Regions from separate parts of the Lysinibacillus sp. FSL P4-0201 genome, predicted to be linked through region 1. Evidence: a T-box and tRNA genes for the amino acid it is inferred to sense, from the RefSeq annotation. Region 1 holds a T-box; the other regions hold tRNA genes.
The links. A T-box is a leader RNA that pairs with one kind of tRNA and senses whether it is charged. The one in region 1 lies ahead of leuS (leucine--tRNA ligase), so its partner is inferred to be a tRNA-Leu.
Positions count from the first base shown of each region.

Region 2: it encodes a tRNA-Leu, which carries the amino acid that the T-box ahead of leuS (leucine--tRNA ligase) is inferred to sense. The anticodon was not compared.
Region 3: it encodes a tRNA-Leu, which carries the amino acid that the T-box ahead of leuS (leucine--tRNA ligase) is inferred to sense. The anticodon was not compared.

Region 1 is NZ_CP151995.1:3,503,703-3,510,372, forward strand. It holds gene MKY76_RS17485 (hypothetical protein) at 1-272, opposite strand, end outside; gene MKY76_RS17490 (sigma-70 family RNA polymerase sigma factor) at 259-780, opposite strand; gene MKY76_RS17495 (nucleoside transporter C-terminal domain-containing protein) at 1,131-2,312, shown strand; gene leuS (leucine--tRNA ligase) at 2,448-4,865, opposite strand; T-box leader at 4,952-5,162, opposite strand; gene sulP (sulfate permease) at 5,228-6,670, opposite strand, start outside.
Region 2 is NZ_CP151995.1:4,173,755-4,180,424, forward strand. It holds rRNA gene MKY76_RS21005 (23S ribosomal RNA) at 1-1,070, opposite strand, end outside; rRNA gene MKY76_RS21010 (16S ribosomal RNA) at 1,252-2,803, opposite strand; tRNA gene MKY76_RS21015 (tRNA-Gly) at 3,003-3,076, opposite strand; tRNA gene MKY76_RS21020 (tRNA-Arg) at 3,094-3,170, opposite strand; tRNA gene MKY76_RS21025 (tRNA-Leu) at 3,193-3,278, opposite strand; tRNA gene MKY76_RS21030 (tRNA-Lys) at 3,345-3,417, opposite strand; tRNA gene MKY76_RS21035 (tRNA-Gln) at 3,433-3,507, opposite strand; tRNA gene MKY76_RS21040 (tRNA-Asp) at 3,513-3,588, opposite strand; tRNA gene MKY76_RS21045 (tRNA-Glu) at 3,619-3,690, opposite strand; tRNA gene MKY76_RS21050 (tRNA-Asn) at 3,692-3,768, opposite strand; gene MKY76_RS21055 (SprT family protein) at 3,860-4,321, opposite strand; gene MKY76_RS21060 (Tex family protein) at 4,389-6,560, opposite strand.
Region 3 is NZ_CP151995.1:136,626-143,295, reverse strand. It holds rRNA gene MKY76_RS00715 (23S ribosomal RNA) at 1-743, opposite strand, end outside; tRNA gene MKY76_RS00710 (tRNA-Ala) at 834-909, opposite strand; tRNA gene MKY76_RS00705 (tRNA-Ile) at 922-998, opposite strand; rRNA gene MKY76_RS00700 (16S ribosomal RNA) at 1,093-2,644, opposite strand; tRNA gene MKY76_RS00695 (tRNA-Ala) at 2,785-2,860, opposite strand; tRNA gene MKY76_RS00690 (tRNA-Pro) at 2,880-2,956, opposite strand; tRNA gene MKY76_RS00685 (tRNA-Arg) at 2,966-3,042, opposite strand; tRNA gene MKY76_RS00680 (tRNA-Leu) at 3,051-3,139, opposite strand; tRNA gene MKY76_RS00675 (tRNA-Gly) at 3,145-3,219, opposite strand; tRNA gene MKY76_RS00670 (tRNA-Leu) at 3,256-3,340, opposite strand; tRNA gene MKY76_RS00665 (tRNA-Lys) at 3,358-3,433, opposite strand; tRNA gene MKY76_RS00660 (tRNA-Thr) at 3,441-3,516, opposite strand; tRNA gene MKY76_RS00655 (tRNA-Val) at 3,520-3,595, opposite strand; rRNA gene rrf (5S ribosomal RNA) at 3,606-3,721, opposite strand; rRNA gene MKY76_RS00645 (23S ribosomal RNA) at 3,836-6,670, opposite strand, start outside.

The DNA of each region.
Region 1 (6,670 bases):
TCCGAATTGTAAATCATTGTATATTTTTTTATTGATTGCTGCTGTGCTAATTGAACAATTGAAGCATGTTGCGTTTGCTCTATCTGCCCTAATGGACCGATTTCTATTATCAATAGAAACATAACTATCGCGCCTATGATAATCAAAGGATATGACCAGCGTCTTGTCTTTTTTGTTTGCCGCACTTGCCGTAAAATATCCTCCTGTAAGGATTTCGTAAATCGTGGTGTTTCGCCAAGTTCTTGATCCAATTTCTCTTTAAAAGTTGTCATTCATTAACACCTCCCACTTACTATTCGCTAATTTTTCCTGTAACATTTTTCTTGCTCGATGCAATCTGGTTTTAACTGTATTTTCTGCACATGTAAGAATATCTGCAATTTCTCTAACCTTTAATTCCTGATAATAATAAAGGATGACGACTTCTCTATAAGTAATAGGTAACTCAAATAAAGCATTTGTTAATGTTGTCCGTTCATCCTGTGCTAATAGCATCGTTTCTGGTGTTCGTTTACTTGTTCCAATATGCAATTTTTCCAACAGTTGATGGCGTTTATTTTTCCAGCTTCGCAAATAATCATGACTTTTATGTACAGTTATTTTAACTAAATAGGTCTTTAGAGATGCTCTTTGTTCAAAGCGATCCTGCTGCAGATAATAAGAAAAAAAGACATCCTGGACTATTTCTTCTGCCATCGCCCAATCCTTTACATAAAGATAAGCCACTCGTAAGCAATATTCTCCGTGTTCTTCCATAATGGCCACTAAATGCTCACTCATCCAAACACCTCCTATAAACATTCACCCTATAGTCGTAATCCGAACTTAGTTGGTTTCAAAAAAAATCGAAAAGTTTCGTTAACATGAAGGTCATAAAAAGAAAAAATCCTCACACAATAAGAGGGTATTTTTTATGAATAGTAACTCCTAATGAAATAACCTACATTTTTAAGAATGAATTTATTTGTATGCCATGTTGCATACTTTTTTTCTTTTATCTATTGAATAACTAGCAAAAAAACTGTTATAGTGAGATTGTTTGTCTGACGTCTGACTAATTAAGATCTTTAGCTGTTCTTCTGAAATTGGAACATCAGGACAAAATATCACAGATACTTATGGAGGAACTTATGAGATACTTAATATCCTTTTGTGGATTGTTACTTGTTTTTGCCTTAGCTTTATTAATGAGTAAAAACAAAAAAGAAATAAAATATAAATATATAGTGATTATGTTGATCATCCAATTTTTATTGGCAGCTTTACTACTTAATACAACGGTCGGCTATGTGCTAATCAAAGGAATCACCAAAGTATTTGATCACTTATTGTCCTATGCAAATGCAGGTATATCATTTGTTTTTGGTGGCTTAGCAAATGAAGGCGAATCACCCTTCTTTTTAACAGTTTTATTACCGATCGTCTTTATATCTGTTCTGATTGGGATCTTGCAGCATTTTAAAATTCTTCCTTTTCTGATGAAATGGGTAGGTTTATTTTTAAGTAAAGTAAGTGGCATGGGGAAATTGGAATCCTATAATGCTGTTGCTTCTGCTATGGTAGGCCAATCCGAAGTGTTCATAACTGTTAAAAAGCAATTAGATAAGATTGCACCACAACGTATGTATACATTATGCGCTTCTGCTATGTCGACTGTTTCGATGTCAGTAGTTGGAGCTTATATGACGATGATTGAGCCAAAGTATGTTGTTACGGCCATTGTATTAAACCTGTTTGGTGGATTTATTATTGTTTCCATCATTAATCCATATACTGTGGATGAAAAAGAAGATATCTTAACAATTGAAGATGAACAGAAGCAAGCGTTCTTTCAAATGATTGGCGAATATATTATGGATGGCTTTAAAGTAGCCATCATTGTTGGGGCGATGCTTATTGGTTTCGTAGCATTAATGGATTTAATCAATTCATTATTCGATATGATTATCGGTATATCTTTCCAAGAAATATTAGGCTATATCTTTGCGCCAATCGCTTTCCTAATGGGTATCCCATGGGCAGATGCTGTGGCTGCTGGCGGTATTATGGCAACCAAATTAGTAACAAACGAATTTGTTGCTATGATTAACCTTGGCGATGTTGCCGAGTCCATGAGTGAACGTACATTAGGTATTATTTCTGTATTCCTCGTATCTTTTGCCAACTTTTCATCAATCGGGATTATTTCGGGAGCTGTAAAAGGTTTGAATGAAAGGCAAGGGAATGTCGTTGCTCGATTTGGACTAAAGTTGTTGTACGGTGCTACACTCGTAAGTATCCTAACAGCTATTATTGTGGGATTGATTATTTAATTGTATCAGGAGCTATTTATTGAACTGCACTCAGTTAGATGGGTGCAGTCCTTATTTTATTGCTTAAGCTCTAAATTAAAAAATGTACATTACTAAAATTGAATTTAGTAATGTACATTTTTACTTTATATCTCTTTATTTTACGACAATATTGACAAGTTTGCCTGGAATAACGATGATTTTCACTAAGCTCTTTCCTGCCATGTATTCTTGAACCTTTTCATCGGCAAGTGCTACTTTTTCAATATCCTCTTTTGAAGCATCTTTTGCTACGACAATCTTAGCACGAACTTTACCAGCAACTTGTACAGCAATTTCTACTTCATCATCCACAAGCTTTGCTTCATCATATGTTGGCCATTGCTCATATGAAAGAGTTGAATCGTGTCCTAATAGTTGCCATAGTTCTTCTGCAATATGCGGAGCGATTGGAGCTAGCATTTTCACAAAGCCTTCAGCATAAGTCGTTGGAATCACATCAGCTTTATAGCAATCATTAATAAAGACCATCATTTGTGAAATAGCTGTGTTAAAGCGGATGCCTTCATAATCCTCTGTCACTTTTTTCACTGTTTGGTGGTATGATTTTTCAAGTGATTGATCGTTAGACACTTGAATTTTTGTTGAAATTGCGCCATCTTCTTCACTGACAAATAGACGCCAGATACGGTCTAAGAAGCGACGTGCTCCATCTAAACCATTTGTAGACCATGCAACAGAAGCCTCTAGTGGGCCCATGAACATTTCATATAAACGTAATGTATCGGCACCATGTGACGTAATGATTTCATCTGGGTTGACAACATTGCCCTTAGATTTAGACATTTTCTCGTTACCTTCACCTAGAATCATTCCCTGGTTAAATAATTTTTGGAATGGCTCTTTTGTATGAACAACGCCTAAATCATAGAGAACTTTATGCCAGAAGCGAGCGTATAGTAAATGTAATACAGCATGCTCCGCACCACCAATATAAATATCAACTGGTAACCAACGTTTTAGTAACTCTGGGTCTGCAATCGCCTCAGTATTTGTAGGGTCAATATAGCGTAGGAAGTACCAGCTCGAACCTGCCCACTGCGGCATTGTATTTGTTTCACGACGCCCTTTTTTACCTGTCTCTGGATCGACAACATTTACCCATTCTTCAATATTTGCTAATGGTGATTCACCAGTACCTGATGGACGGATATTATCTGTTTTTGGTAGCATTAAAGGTAATTCTGATTCTGGAACTGGCGTAATCGTGCCATCTTCCCAATGAATCATTGGAATTGGTTCACCCCAATAACGCTGACGGGAGAATAACCAGTCACGTAGACGATAAGAAATTTTCTTCTCCCCTACACCTTTTTCCGCTAACCATTCAATGGCTTTCGCAATGCCATCTGCTTTATTTAAGCCATTCAGGAATTCAGAGTTAATATGTTGACCATCACCTGTAAATGCTTCTTTGCTAATGTCTCCACCTTCAAGTACAGGAACGATGTCTAAGCCAAATTCAGTTGCGAATTCATAGTCACGTTCATCATGTGCTGGCACCGCCATAATAGCACCTGTACCATAAGACACTAACACATAGTCAGCAATCCAAATCGGCACTTTTTTACCGTTTATCGGATTCACTGCATAAGCACCTGTAAATACACCTGTTTTTTCTTTCGCTAAATCTGTACGCTCTAGGTCAGATTTCATTTTAACTTTCTCTAAATAAGCCTCAACAGCTTGGCGTTGGTCAGCTGTTGTAATTTGTTCCACTAATTTATGCTCTGGTGCAAGCACACAGTATGTAGCACCAAACAATGTATCAGGACGTGTTGTGAAAACTGTGAAGTTTTGATCAGAACCGTCAATGGCAAATGTCACTTCTGCCCCTTCTGAACGGCCAATCCAATTGCGTTGCATATCTTTAATTGATTCAGGCCAATCAACTTCTTCTAAGTCATCGATTAAACGATCAGCATAGGCTGTAATTTTAAGCATCCACTGCTTCATTGGTCTGCGTTCTACTGGATGACCACCACGCTCTGATTTCCCATCAATTACTTCTTCGTTAGCTAATACCGTGCCAAGTGCTGGACACCAGTTAACAGCTACTTCATCTACATAAGCTAAACCTTTCTTATAAAGCTGGATAAAAATCCATTGTGTCCATTTATAATACTCTGGATCAGTTGTGTTAATTTCGCGATCCCAATCATAGCTGAAGCCTAGCTCTTGAATTTGACGTTTAAATGTCGCAATATTTTTAGCTGTAAATTCAGCTGGATCATTCCCTGTATCAAGTGCATATTGCTCAGCTGGTAAACCAAAAGCATCCCAGCCCATTGGATGAAGTACATTATAGCCTTGCATACGTTTAAAGCGTGATAGAATATCAGTTGCCGTATACCCCTCTGGATGGCCTACATGTAGTCCTGCGCCAGATGGATAAGGGAACATATCTAAAGCAAAGAATTTAGGCTTCGCTGTTTCATTTTCAGTTTTAAATGTTTTGTTATCAGCCCAATATTGCTGCCACTTTTTTTCAATTTGTTCATGATTAAAACTCATTTTTTTTCCTCCTTCGATTGATCGTGCTGCTCTCCATCATAATTGACAAAATATTTAAAAAATAAAAAAACTCGCCCCTTTCTTATAGAAGGGACGAGAGAATTTGTACTCCCGCGGTACCACCCAAATTAGTGATTACACTCGGCTCAAGCTTCCTTAACGCGGAAGAAACGACACACGCTGTTTCACGCGGGTAGACTCAGAAGGCGAGTTCAACTTGCATTCTTACTAGCTCCCACCAACCGCTAGCTCTCTAAAAAGAACCACAAATCTACTATTCCTCATCACAGTCTTTACATGATATTGCATTTATTCTAATGGAAAGTATTGAAAAGCACAAGCCTTTGTTTACAGCTTACCCATTACTGAACAATTAAATCCTTTTCTTCCTTAGACTTTGATAAATCCTGACATTCATGAAAAGCAAAGTGCTGACAACCAATACATTGATTGACGTTTAAATAATGGAAAGCTTTTGTAATCGCTTCTCCAGTATGCTGAAAAAAATGCTGCGCGCCTATTTTATCGTAAAGTCCATTGTGCTGAAGAGCATCCTTTAAATCTCCTTGCACACCCGTTACCAAAATAGTACCGCCCTGTGCTGTATAATTTTCAATGATATTGCTAAAATATGCTTCTCCAGTAGAATCCATAAAGGGCACTTTCCCCATCCGTAATATCAAAACTCTTGGTTGCTGATGCAAAGTACTTTCAATCGTTTGTTCAAACATTTGTGCAGCACCAAAAAACAACGGCCCTTCAATTGTGTACATACTAATTTGCGGGCAATCATGCTGCTGATGCACTACATGTGGCTGTACCTTTTCACTTTTATTTGAATGATCTGGAAGTACTTTTGTAACAACAAGCTTTTCACTCATGCGTTTCGCAAATAATAGCACAGCCAGCACAAGCCCTACCTCAACTGCTAATGTAAGACTAGTGAATACCGTTAATAAAAAGGTAATCAATAATACCAGTGAGTCGCCTGATTTTAATTTTGCGATATGTGAAAAATGATGTCGTTCACTCATATTCCAAGCTACGACCATCAATACCGGAGCCATGCTTGCTAACGGAATATGAGATGCATATGGAGCTAATAACAATAATGTGATTAAAACAAACACACCATGAATGATACCCGACATAGGAGATACTGCGCCTGTTTTGATATTGGTCGCTGTGCGTGCAATGGCGCCTGTTGCTGGAATACCACCGAATAAAGGCGTCACAATATTAGCAATCCCCTGACCAATTAACTCACGATTACTGTTATGCTTACTATTTGTCATCCCATCCGCCACAACTGCCGATAATAGAGACTCAATACCACCTAGCATTGCAATGACAAACGCTGGGCCAATAAGTTGTTGTAATCGTTCGAGCGTGATGTTTGGTAAGGCGAAATGAGGTAATGTATTAGGAATTTGCCCATAAGCCGTTGCAATGGTAGCAACTTGTCCTGAAAAGAAGAAAGTTGCCATAAGTGTAGAGACAACGATACCCGCTAATGCTCCTGGAACCTTTGGAAAAAACTTTGGAGTTATCATTATTGTTGCCAAGCATACGACAGCAGTAAGAATACTATACGTATTTGTCGTACCAAGCTGCTTAATGATTTCCTGTATGTTGGCGATAAAATATTCATGCCTTTTAACATTTGTGAGCCCTAGAAAGTTAGCGATTTGACCTGTAAAAATAATCACTGCTATCCCTGCTGTAAAACCAACTGTTACAGGACGTGGAATAAACTTAATTAGAGTCCCTAACTTAAAAAAGCCCATGACACAAAGCAATACCCC
Region 2 (6,670 bases), 670 kb from region 1:
CACTTAACGATTACTTTGGGACCTTAGCTGGTGGTCTGGGCTGTTTCCCTTTTGACTACGGATCTTATCACTCGCAGTCTGACTCCCGTGTATAAATATCTGGCATTCGGAGTTTGTCTGAATTCGGTAAACCGGGATGGCCCCCTAGTCCAAACAGTGCTCTACCTCCAGTATTCTCATCACGAGGCTAGCCCTAAAGCTATTTCGGAGAGAACCAGCTATCTCCAAGTTCGATTGGAATTTCTCCGCTACCCACACCTCATCCCCGCACTTTTCAACGTGCGTGGGTTCGGGCCTCCAGTAAGTGTTACCTCACCTTCACCCTGGACATGGGTAGATCACCTGGTTTCGGGTCTACGACCACGTACTATTTCGCCCTATTCAGACTCGCTTTCGCTGCGGCTCCGCCTTCTAAAGCTTAACCTCGCACGTAATCGTAACTCGCCGGTTCATTCTACAAAAGGCACGCTATCACCCATTAACGGGCTCTAACTACTTGTAGGCACACGGTTTCAGGATCTCTTTCACTCCCCTTCCGGGGTGCTTTTCACCTTTCCCTCACGGTACTGGTTCACTATCGGTCACTAGGTAGTATTTAGCCTTGGGAGATGGTCCTCCCGGATTCCGACGGAATTTCACGTGTTCCGCCGTACTCAGGATCCACTCAGGAGAGAACGAACTTTCGACTACAGGGCTTTTACCTGCTCTGGCGGACCTTTCCAAGTCGCTTCATCTAACTCGCTCTTTTGTAACTCCGTATAGAGTGTCCTACAACCCCAAGAGGCAAGCCTCTTGGTTTGGGCTCTTCCCGTTTCGCTCGCCGCTACTCAGGGAATCGATTTTTCTTTCTCTTCCTCCAGGTACTTAGATGTTTCAGTTCCCTGGGTCTGCCTTCAAGACGCTATGTATTCACGTCAAGATACTACGCGATTAAACGTAGTGGGTTCCCCCATTCGGAAATCTCCGGATCAAAGCTCACTTACAGCTCCCCGAAGCATATCGGTGTTAGTGCCGTCCTTCTTCGGCTCCTAGTGCCAAGGCATTCGCCGTGCGCCCTTAATAACTTAACCAAGTTATTAAGCCTATAAAAAACTTAAAAAATAAATGTGTTTGTTACAATTTCAATGTCGTTTTATCCAGTTTTCAAAGAACAAGTTTTGAAGTGTTTCATTCAGATAGAATGAACCTTCAAAACTGAACGCAAAACGTAATCTTACAAACCCAAGGTTTGTATTCCGAAATAATCCTTAGAAAGGAGGTGATCCAGCCGCACCTTCCGATACGGCTACCTTGTTACGACTTCACCCCAATCATCTATCCCACCTTCGGCGGCTGGCTCCAAAAGGTTACCTCACCGACTTCGGGTGTTACAAACTCTCGTGGTGTGACGGGCGGTGTGTACAAGGCCCGGGAACGTATTCACCGCGGCATGCTGATCCGCGATTACTAGCGATTCCGGCTTCATGTAGGCGAGTTGCAGCCTACAATCCGAACTGAGAACGACTTTATCGGATTAGCTCCCTCTCGCGAGTTGGCAACCGTTTGTATCGTCCATTGTAGCACGTGTGTAGCCCAGGTCATAAGGGGCATGATGATTTGACGTCATCCCCACCTTCCTCCGGTTTGTCACCGGCAGTCACCTTAGAGTGCCCAACTAAATGATGGCAACTAAGATCAAGGGTTGCGCTCGTTGCGGGACTTAACCCAACATCTCACGACACGAGCTGACGACAACCATGCACCACCTGTCACCGTTGCCCCCGAAGGGGAAACTATATCTCTACAGTGGTCAACGGGATGTCAAGACCTGGTAAGGTTCTTCGCGTTGCTTCGAATTAAACCACATGCTCCACCGCTTGTGCGGGCCCCCGTCAATTCCTTTGAGTTTCAGTCTTGCGACCGTACTCCCCAGGCGGAGTGCTTAATGCGTTAGCTGCAGCACTAAGGGGCGGAAACCCCCTAACACTTAGCACTCATCGTTTACGGCGTGGACTACCAGGGTATCTAATCCTGTTTGCTCCCCACGCTTTCGCGCCTCAGCGTCAGTTACAGACCAGAAAGTCGCCTTCGCCACTGGTGTTCCTCCAAATCTCTACGCATTTCACCGCTACACTTGGAATTCCACTTTCCTCTTCTGCACTCAAGTCCCCCAGTTTCCAATGACCCTCCACGGTTGAGCCGTGGGCTTTCACATCAGACTTAAAGGACCGCCTGCGCGCGCTTTACGCCCAATAATTCCGGACAACGCTTGCCACCTACGTATTACCGCGGCTGCTGGCACGTAGTTAGCCGTGGCTTTCTAATAAGGTACCGTCAAGGTACAGCCAGTTACTACTGTACTTGTTCTTCCCTTACAACAGAGTTTTACGATCCGAAAACCTTCTTCACTCACGCGGCGTTGCTCCATCAGGCTTTCGCCCATTGTGGAAGATTCCCTACTGCTGCCTCCCGTAGGAGTCTGGGCCGTGTCTCAGTCCCAGTGTGGCCGATCACCCTCTCAGGTCGGCTACGCATCGTCGCCTTGGTGAGCCGTTACCTCACCAACTAGCTAATGCGCCGCGGGCCCATCCTATAGCGACAGCCGAAACCGTCTTTCAGTCTTTCACCATGAAGCAAAAGAGATTATTCGGTATTAGCCCCGGTTTCCCGGAGTTATCCCAAACTATAGGGTAGGTTGCCCACGTGTTACTCACCCGTCCGCCGCTAACGTCAAAGGAGCAAGCTCCTTTTCTGTTCGCTCGACTTGCATGTATTAGGCACGCCGCCAGCGTTCGTCCTGAGCCAGGATCAAACTCTCCATAAAAGAAATTTGATTAGCTCAAATTGTTTTGCTGGCATCATGTTTGATGTCCAAAATTTTTGTTTTGTTCACTAACCGAAGCTAGCTACTTAAAACTTTATTGATTACGTTTTGCTTGTTCAGTTTTCAAGGTTCATGTCATCGCCCTTTTGGACAACTATTTAAATTTACCATACAACCAAGAGGTTGTCAACACTTTTTTTGGAGCGGGTGATGAGAATCGAACTCACGACATCAGCTTGGAAGGCTGAGGTTTTACCATTAAACTACACCCGCATATATTTTCTTAAAAATGGCGCGCCCGGCAGGAGTCGAACCCACAACCTTCTGATCCGTAGTCAGACGCTCTATCCAATTGAGCTACGGGCGCATATGAAATTAATTAATTGACTTGGTGCGGCCGAGAGGACTTGAACCTCCACGGGGTTGCCCCCACTAGGCCCTCAACCTAGCGCGTCTGCCGTTCCGCCACGACCGCATTCAATTAGTAACTTTTTTATTATACTATGATAATTCAAAAAGTCAACTCTTTTTCTTAAAGAGATGAGCCATGAAGGACTCGAACCTTCGACCCTCTGATTAAAAGTCAGATGCTCTACCAACTGAGCTAATGGCTCGAATTAAGAAATGAATGGCTGGGGTACTAGGATTCGAACCTAGGCATGACGGAATCAAAATCCGTTGCCTTACCGCTTGGCTATACCCCAATAAGTGGCGGTCCCGACCGGGATCGAACCGGCGATCTCCTGCGTGACAGGCAGGCATGTTAACCGCTACACCACGGGACCAAAATATTATTTACATTAAATTATGAAAAATGACCCCTACGGGATTCGAACCCGTGTTACCGCCGTGAAAGGGCGGTGTCTTAACCACTTGACCAAGGGGCCATGGCTCCGAAGGCAGGACTCGAACCTGCGACAACCTGATTAACAGTCAGGTGCTACTACCAACTGAGCTACTTCGGAATAATTCATGTTATGTTGTCGTCGTTATCTTGTCGACTTTTACTATTATAGGGACAACTCAACAAAACGTCAACTATTTTTTAAACTTTTTTTACTCTACTAATTTTAATTTCCCCAAACACTTACTGCAACAATACCTTTCAACATTCATTTTTATTTTCCGTATATATAATTGGTGGCAATTGACACAAGTATATGTATAGCGTCGTCGTTGTTTTTTAACTGTAGCTTTCGGGACATGTAAAACTGCGCAAAATCGAGGGGCATCTACTTTCCTTAATAATTCTCTAAAATCTTTATCTCGATGCTGATACCCTTTACCTTCAATATGTAGGTGATAATGGCATAATTCGTGTAAAACAATACCATGAATCTCTTTCAAACCGTATAACTCATAGGCTTTAGGATTAATCTCAATATTATGGGATTGTAAAAGATATCGTCCTCCCGTTGACCGTAATCTCGGATTAAAGTAGGCTTGATGCAGAAAAGGCCTCTGAAAGTTTTCTAAAGATAAGCGACGAACAAGCTCTTGTAATTCTTGATTGTCCATAGTAATCACCTCTAACAACAAGAATACCACACTGCGTAGTATAGACAGTGTGGCAAAAATTTAGTACTCAAACTAATGCTTGATTTTTAGGAGGGAGCATCGTTAAAGAGATACGCCCTTTCGTTACATCTATTTGTTCAACCCAGACAGTTACAATATCCCCAAGTGCCACAACTTCTAATGGATGCTTAATACGTTTATTTTGGAGTTTAGAAATATGCACAAGTCCATCTTGCTTCACGCCAATGTCAACAAATGCGCCGAAATCTACTACATTTCTTACCGTCCCCTGCAATTCCATACCTACTTTTAAATCTTCCATTTTTAATACATCAGTCTTAAGCAATGGTTGTGGGAATGCATCACGTGGGTCACGACTAGGTTTCATTAAGGTATCCACGATATCTTGAATTGTCACAACTCCTACTCCAAGCACATCACTTAATTTTTGGATATTTAGTGCTGCAATAGCATCCTCTGCCTTCTGTGTCCCTAACTCTTTTTTATCTATTTGAGCCTCTGCTAATACTTGCTCAGCAAGGGCATAGCTCTCAGGATGAATACCTGTAGCATCAAACGGATTTTTTGCTTCTGGGACACGTAGGAAACCAATAGCTTGTTCATACGTTTTGGCGCCTAACCTTGGAATCTTCTTTAATTGCGCACGTGTAGTAAATTGACCATTTTCCTCTCGCGTCTTTACGATATTCTCTGCAACAGTTTTTGATAGACCAGAAACATATTGTAAGAGTGATGATGAAGCCGTATTTACATCTACACCAACTTGGTTAACAGCTGTTTCTACTATAAAAGATAGCGATTCATTTAATTTTTTTTGAGAAACATCATGCTGATACTGACCTACACCCACAGCTTTTGGTTCAATTTTCACTAACTCTGATAAAGGATCCTGTAAGCGACGTGCAATGGAGACAGCACTACGTTGTTCAACCTGTAAATCAGGAAATTCTGTACGTGCAATTTCAGACGCTGAATAAACAGACGCCCCCGCTTCATTGACAATCACATAGGCTATGTCAGTAGTAAGTTCATTTAATACATCCGCGATAAATTGTTCTGTCTCTCGAGATGCTGTACCATTACCAATGGCAATTATACTTATTGGATACTTTGCCAAAATTCCTTTTACAATAGCTTTGGATTTTGCCACATCTGGTTTCGGTGGATGTGGGTAAATAGCTGTAACCTCAAGCATTTTCCCAGTTTCATCTACAACCGCCAGCTTGCAACCTGTACGGTAAGCTGGATCAACCCCTAAAACATATTTACCTTTCATAGGTGGTTGTAGCAATAGGTTACGTAAATTTTCGGAAAAAATATGAATAGCCTGTGCCTCAGCTTTTTCTGTAAGCTCGTTTCGTAATTCCCTCTCAATTGAAGGCTGAATTAAACGCTTGTACGAATCCTCGATTGCTAGTTTAACTTCTGCAATAGCAGGAGACGAACCAGTTGCAGGTATCCATTCTTTCCACATAATCATTAATACTCGATCCACCGGCACATGAATAGAAACCTTTAAGATTTCTTCTTTCTCTCCTCGGTTTATCGCTAAAATACGGTGTGGTACAATGCGACTAACAGGCTCTTCATATTCGTAATACATTTCAAAAACATTTTTCTCGTCGATTTCTGTATTTTTCACAGACGTCACAAGAATTCCATCTTTCCATGAATAAGCTCGGATTTTTTCACGAATAGAGGCATCGTCCGCAAAACGTTCTGCTAATATATCTCGAGCTCCTATCAGGGCTTCTTCCGTATTAGCAACTTGTTCGTTGTCCACAAAGTCAGTTGCTAATTGCTCTAATGCATCATCACTAAATGCTAACAGGAGATCTGCAAGAGGCTCTAAACCTTTCTCTTTTGCAATCGTCGCCTTTGTACGTCGTTTTTGCTTATATGGTCTATATAAATCCTCAACACGTTGTAAGATTGTTGCAGAAAGAATAGCCTGCTCTAATTCTGGTGTAAGCTTTTCTTGCTCTTGGATTAATCGTATAACTTCTTCTTTTCGTTGTTCAAGTTGCTGTATGTAGTGATAACGATCTTCTACAGCTTTAATTTGCACCTCATCGAGTGATCCTGTAACCTCTTTTCGATAGCGCGCAATAAATGGTACCGTATTTCCCTCTTCTAATAAGTTAATAACAGCTTCTACTTGCCCTGGTTTGACTGCTACATCCTTTGCAATGAGCTGTAACATTTGCTTTTGCTCCACATCATCACTACCTTTTTCTTTTCATTTTACCATTACACTTTACTAAAAATGCAAAAAAATAGTCTACTCAGACGAATATGAGTAGACTATTTCCATTCATTTTAAAGGTA
Region 3 (6,670 bases), 1.3 Mb from region 1:
ACATGGGTAGATCACCTGGTTTCGGGTCTACGACCACGTACTATTTCGCCCTATTCAGACTCGCTTTCGCTGCGGCTCCGCCTTCTAAAGCTTAACCTTGCACGTAATCGTAACTCGCCGGTTCATTCTACAAAAGGCACGCTATCACCCATTAACGGGCTCTAACTACTTGTAGGCACACGGTTTCAGGATCTCTTTCACTCCCCTTCCGGGGTGCTTTTCACCTTTCCCTCACGGTACTGGTTCACTATCGGTCACTAGGTAGTATTTAGCCTTGGGAGATGGTCCTCCCGGATTCCGACGGAATTTCACGTGTTCCGCCGTACTCAGGATCCACTCAGGAGAGAACGAACTTTCGACTACAGGGCTTTTACCTGCTCTGGCGGACCTTTCCAAGTCGCTTCATCTAACTCGCTCTTTTGTAACTCCGTATAGAGTGTCCTACAACCCCAAGAGGCAAGCCTCTTGGTTTGGGCTCTTCCCGTTTCGCTCGCCGCTACTCAGGGAATCGATTTTTCTTTCTCTTCCTCCAGGTACTTAGATGTTTCAGTTCCCTGGGTCTGCCTTCAAGACGCTATGTATTCACGTCAAGATACTACGCGATTAAACGTAGTGGGTTCCCCCATTCGGAAATCTCCGGATCAAAGCTCACTTACAGCTCCCCGAAGCATATCGGTGTTAGTGCCGTCCTTCTTCGGCTCCTAGTGCCAAGGCATTCGCCGTGCGCCCTTAATAACTTAACCAAGTTATTAAGCCTATAAAAAAACTTAAAAAATAAATGTGTTTGTTACAATTTCAATGTCGTTTTATCCAGTTTTCAAAGAACAAAAAAATGGTGGAGCCTAGCGGGATCGAACCGCTGACCTCCTGCGTGCAAGGCAGGCGCTCTCCCAGCTGAGCTAAGGCCCCAAGAGGTATATATGGTGGGCCTAAATGGACTCGAACCATCGACCTCACGCTTATCAGGCGTGCGCTCTAACCAGCTGAGCTATAGGCCCTCTTGGAAGTTTTATTGAATTTCATAAACCTTCAAAACTGAACGCAAAACGTAATCTTACAAACCCAAGGTTTGTATTCCGAAATAATCCTTAGAAAGGAGGTGATCCAGCCGCACCTTCCGATACGGCTACCTTGTTACGACTTCACCCCAATCATCTATCCCACCTTCGGCGGCTGGCTCCAAAAGGTTACCTCACCGACTTCGGGTGTTACAAACTCTCGTGGTGTGACGGGCGGTGTGTACAAGGCCCGGGAACGTATTCACCGCGGCATGCTGATCCGCGATTACTAGCGATTCCGGCTTCATGTAGGCGAGTTGCAGCCTACAATCCGAACTGAGAACGACTTTATCGGATTAGCTCCCTCTCGCGAGTTGGCAACCGTTTGTATCGTCCATTGTAGCACGTGTGTAGCCCAGGTCATAAGGGGCATGATGATTTGACGTCATCCCCACCTTCCTCCGGTTTGTCACCGGCAGTCACCTTAGAGTGCCCAACTAAATGATGGCAACTAAGATCAAGGGTTGCGCTCGTTGCGGGACTTAACCCAACATCTCACGACACGAGCTGACGACAACCATGCACCACCTGTCACCGTTGCCCCCGAAGGGGAAACTATATCTCTACAGTGGTCAACGGGATGTCAAGACCTGGTAAGGTTCTTCGCGTTGCTTCGAATTAAACCACATGCTCCACCGCTTGTGCGGGCCCCCGTCAATTCCTTTGAGTTTCAGTCTTGCGACCGTACTCCCCAGGCGGAGTGCTTAATGCGTTAGCTGCAGCACTAAGGGGCGGAAACCCCCTAACACTTAGCACTCATCGTTTACGGCGTGGACTACCAGGGTATCTAATCCTGTTTGCTCCCCACGCTTTCGCGCCTCAGCGTCAGTTACAGACCAGAAAGTCGCCTTCGCCACTGGTGTTCCTCCAAATCTCTACGCATTTCACCGCTACACTTGGAATTCCACTTTCCTCTTCTGCACTCAAGTCCCCCAGTTTCCAATGACCCTCCACGGTTGAGCCGTGGGCTTTCACATCAGACTTAAAGGACCGCCTGCGCGCGCTTTACGCCCAATAATTCCGGACAACGCTTGCCACCTACGTATTACCGCGGCTGCTGGCACGTAGTTAGCCGTGGCTTTCTAATAAGGTACCGTCAAGGTACAGCCAGTTACTACTGTACTTGTTCTTCCCTTACAACAGAGTTTTACGATCCGAAAACCTTCTTCACTCACGCGGCGTTGCTCCATCAGGCTTTCGCCCATTGTGGAAGATTCCCTACTGCTGCCTCCCGTAGGAGTCTGGGCCGTGTCTCAGTCCCAGTGTGGCCGATCACCCTCTCAGGTCGGCTACGCATCGTCGCCTTGGTGAGCCGTTACCTCACCAACTAGCTAATGCGCCGCGGGCCCATCCTATAGCGACAGCCGAAACCGTCTTTCAGTCTTTCACCATGAAGCAAAAGAGATTATTCGGTATTAGCCCCGGTTTCCCGGAGTTATCCCAAACTATAGGGTAGGTTGCCCACGTGTTACTCACCCGTCCGCCGCTAACGTCAAAGGAGCAAGCTCCTTTTCTGTTCGCTCGACTTGCATGTATTAGGCACGCCGCCAGCGTTCGTCCTGAGCCAGGATCAAACTCTCCATAAAAGAAATTTGATTAGCTCAAATTTTGCTGGCATCATGTTTGATGTCCAAAATTTTTGTTTTGTTCACTAGCAAAACTAGCTACTTAAAACTTTATTGATTACGTTTTGCTTGTTCAGTTTTCAAGGTTCATGTAATTGAATTGGTGGAGCCTAGCGGGATCGAACCGCTGACCTCCTGCGTGCAAGGCAGGCGCTCTCCCAGCTGAGCTAAGGCCCCATATTTTTATTTTAGGAAATGGTCGGGAAGACAGGATTCGAACCTGCGACCCCTTGGTCCCAAACCAAGTGCTCTACCAAGCTGAGCTACTTCCCGTTGTTCTTATGGCGCGCCCGACAGGAGTCGAACCCATAACCTTCTGATCCGTAGTCAGACGCTCTATCCAATTGAGCTACGGGCGCATTTAAAATGGTGCCGAGGACCGGAATCGAACCGGTACGGTAGTCACCTACCGCAGGATTTTAAGTCCTGTGCGTCTGCCAGTTCCGCCACCCCGGCACATTTGGAGCGGAAGACGAGGTTCGAACTCGCGACCCCCACCTTGGCAAGGTGGTGTTCTACCACTGAACTACTTCCGCATGTGCATAAGTTTTTTTATCTGGCAATTAAAATAATGGTGCGGGTGAAGGGAGTCGAACCCCCACGCCTTGCGGCGCTAGATCCTAAGTCTAGTGCGTCTGCCAATTCCGCCACACCCGCTTATTATTATTTATAAATGGTGAGCCATGAAGGACTCGAACCTTCGACCCTCTGATTAAAAGTCAGATGCTCTACCAACTGAGCTAATGGCTCGAAAAAATGGTGCCGGCTATAGGAATCGAACCCACGACCTACTGATTACAAGTCAGTTGCTCTACCTGCTGAGCTAAACCGGCATATGGTGGAGGATGACGGGCTCGAACTGCCGACCCTCTGCTTGTAAGGCAGATGCTCTCCCAGCTGAGCTAATCCTCCTGGGTATTATGCCTAGCGACGTCCTACTCTCACAGGGGGAAGCCCCCAACTACCATCGGCGCTAAAGAGCTTAACTTCCGTGTTCGGTATGGGAACGGGTGTGACCTCTTTGCCATCATCACTAGACTTATTAAAAGACAAGATTTATTATACCATATTTCAGTATAAATGCAAGCTTTTTTTAAACTTACTTGTTCTTTCAAAACTGAATAAACGGCGCATTGAATGTTTCAAACTTTTTTGGTTAAGTCCTCGATCGATTAGTATTCGTCAGCTCCATGTGTCACCACACTTCCACCTCGAACCTATCTACCTCATCGTCTTTGAGGGATCTTACTTACTTGCGTAATGGGAAATCTCATCTTGAGGGGGGCTTCATGCTTAGATGCTTTCAGCACTTATCCCGTCCACACATAGCTACCCAGCGATGCCTTTGGCAAGACAACTGGTACACCAGCGGTGTGTCCATCCCGGTCCTCTCGTACTAAGGACAGCTCCTCTCAAATTTCCTACGCCCACGACGGATAGGGACCGAACTGTCTCACGACGTTCTGAACCCAGCTCGCGTACCGCTTTAATGGGCGAACAGCCCAACCCTTGGGACCGACTACAGCCCCAGGATGCGATGAGCCGACATCGAGGTGCCAAACCTCCCCGTCGATGTGGACTCTTGGGGGAGATAAGCCTGTTATCCCCGGGGTAGCTTTTATCCGTTGAGCGATGGCCCTTCCATGCGGAACCACCGGATCACTAAGCCCGTCTTTCGACCCTGCTCGACTTGTAGGTCTCGCAGTCAAGCTCCCTTGTGCCTTTACACTCTACGAATGATTTCCAACCATTCTGAGGGAACCTTTGGGCGCCTCCGTTACCTTTTAGGAGGCGACCGCCCCAGTCAAACTGTCCGCCTGACACTGTCTCCTGCCCCGCTAAGGGGCATGGGTTAGAATTTCAATACAACCAGGGTAGTATCCCACCGACGCCTCCTTCGAAGCTGGCGCTCCGAGATCTCTGGCTCCTACCTATCCTGTACAAGTTGTACCAAAATTCAATATCAGGCTACAGTAAAGCTCCACGGGGTCTTTCCGTCCTGTCGCGGGTAACCTGCATCTTCACAGGTACTATAATTTCACCGAGTCTCTCGTTGAGACAGTGCCCAGATCGTTACGCCTTTCGTGCGGGTCGGAACTTACCCGACAAGGAATTTCGCTACCTTAGGACCGTTATAGTTACGGCCGCCGTTTACTGGGGCTTCAATTCGCAGCTTCGCTTGCGCTAACCACTCCTCTTAACCTTCCAGCACCGGGCAGGCGTCAGCCCCTATACGTCACCTTACGGTTTTGCAGAGACCTGTGTTTTTGCTAAACAGTCGCCTGGGCCTATTCACTGCGGCTCTCATGCGCTTGCACGCTCAAGAGCACCCCTTCTCCCGAAGTTACGGGGTCATTTTGCCGAGTTCCTTAACGAGAGTTCTCTCGCACACCTTAGGATTCTCTCCTCGACTACCTGTGTCGGTTTGCGGTACGGGCACCTCTCACCTCGATAGAGGCTTTTCTTGGCAGTGTGAAATCAGGAACTTCGTCCATACGGACTCGCCATCACAGCTCAACGTTACAGTGTGCGGATTTGCCTACACACACGCCTTACTGCTTGGACGCGCACAACCAACGGCGCGCTTACCCTATCCTACTGCGTCCCCCCATTTCTCAAACGGTGAGGAGGTGGTACAGGAATATCAACCTGTTGTCCATCGCCTACGCCTATCGGCCTCGGCTTAGGTCCCGACTAACCCTGAGCGGACGAGCCTTCCTCAGGAAACCTTAGTCATACGGTGGACGGGATTCTCACCCGTCTTTCGCTACTCATACCGGCATTCTCACTTCTAAGCGCTCCACCAGTCCTTCCGATCTGACTTCAACGCACTTAGAACGCTCTCCTACCACTGACATCGTAGATGTCAATCCACAGCTTCGGTGAATCGTTTAGCCCCGATACATTTTCGGCGCAGCGTCACTCGACCAGTGAGCTATTACGCACTCTTTAAATGATGGCTGCTTCTAAGCCAACATCCTGGTTGTCTGTGCAACGCCACATCCTTTTCCACTTAACGATTACTTTGGGACCTTAGCTGGTGGTCTGGGCTGTTTCCCTTTTGACTACGGATCTTATCACTCGCAGTCTGACTCCCGTGTATAAATATCTGGCATTCGGAGTTTGTCTGAATTCGGTAAACCGGGATGGCCCCCTAGTCCAAACAGTGCTCTACCTCCAGTATTCTCATCACGAGGCTAGCCCTAAAGCTATTTCGGAGAGAACCAGCTATCTCCAAGTTCGATTGGAATTTCTCCGCTACCCACACCTCATCCCCGCACTTTTCAACGTGCGTGGGTTCGGGCCTCCAGTAAGTGTTACCTCACCTTCACCCTGGACATGGGTAGATCACCTGGTTTCGGGTCTACGACCACGTACTATTTCGCCCTATTCAGACTCGCTTTCGCTGCGGCTCCGCCTTCTAAAGCTTAACCTCGCACGTAATCGTAACTCGCCGGTTCATTCTACAAAAGGCACGCTATCACCCATTAACGGGCTCTAACTACTTGTAGGCACACGGTTTCAGGATCTCTTTCACTCCCCTTCCGGGGTGCTTTTCACCTTTCCCTCACGGTACTGGTTCACTATCGGTCACTAGGTAGTATTTAGCCTTGGGAGATGGTCCTCCCGGATTCCGACGGAATTTCACGTGTTCCGCCGTACTCAGGATCCACTCAGGAGAGAACGAACTTTCGACTACAGGGCTTTTACCTGCTCTGGCGGACCTTTCCAAGTCGCTTCATCTAACTCGCTCTTTTGTAACTCCGTATAGAGTGTCCTACAACCCCAAGAGGCAAGCCTCTTGGTTTGGGCTCTTCCCGTTTCGCTCGCCGCTACTCAGGGAATCGATTTTTCTTTCTCTTCCTCCAGGTACTTAGATGTTTCAGTTCCCTGGGTCTGCCTTCAAGACGCTATGTATTCACGTCAAGATACTACGCGATTAAACGTAGTGGGTTCCCCCATTCGGAAATCTCCGGATCAAAGCTC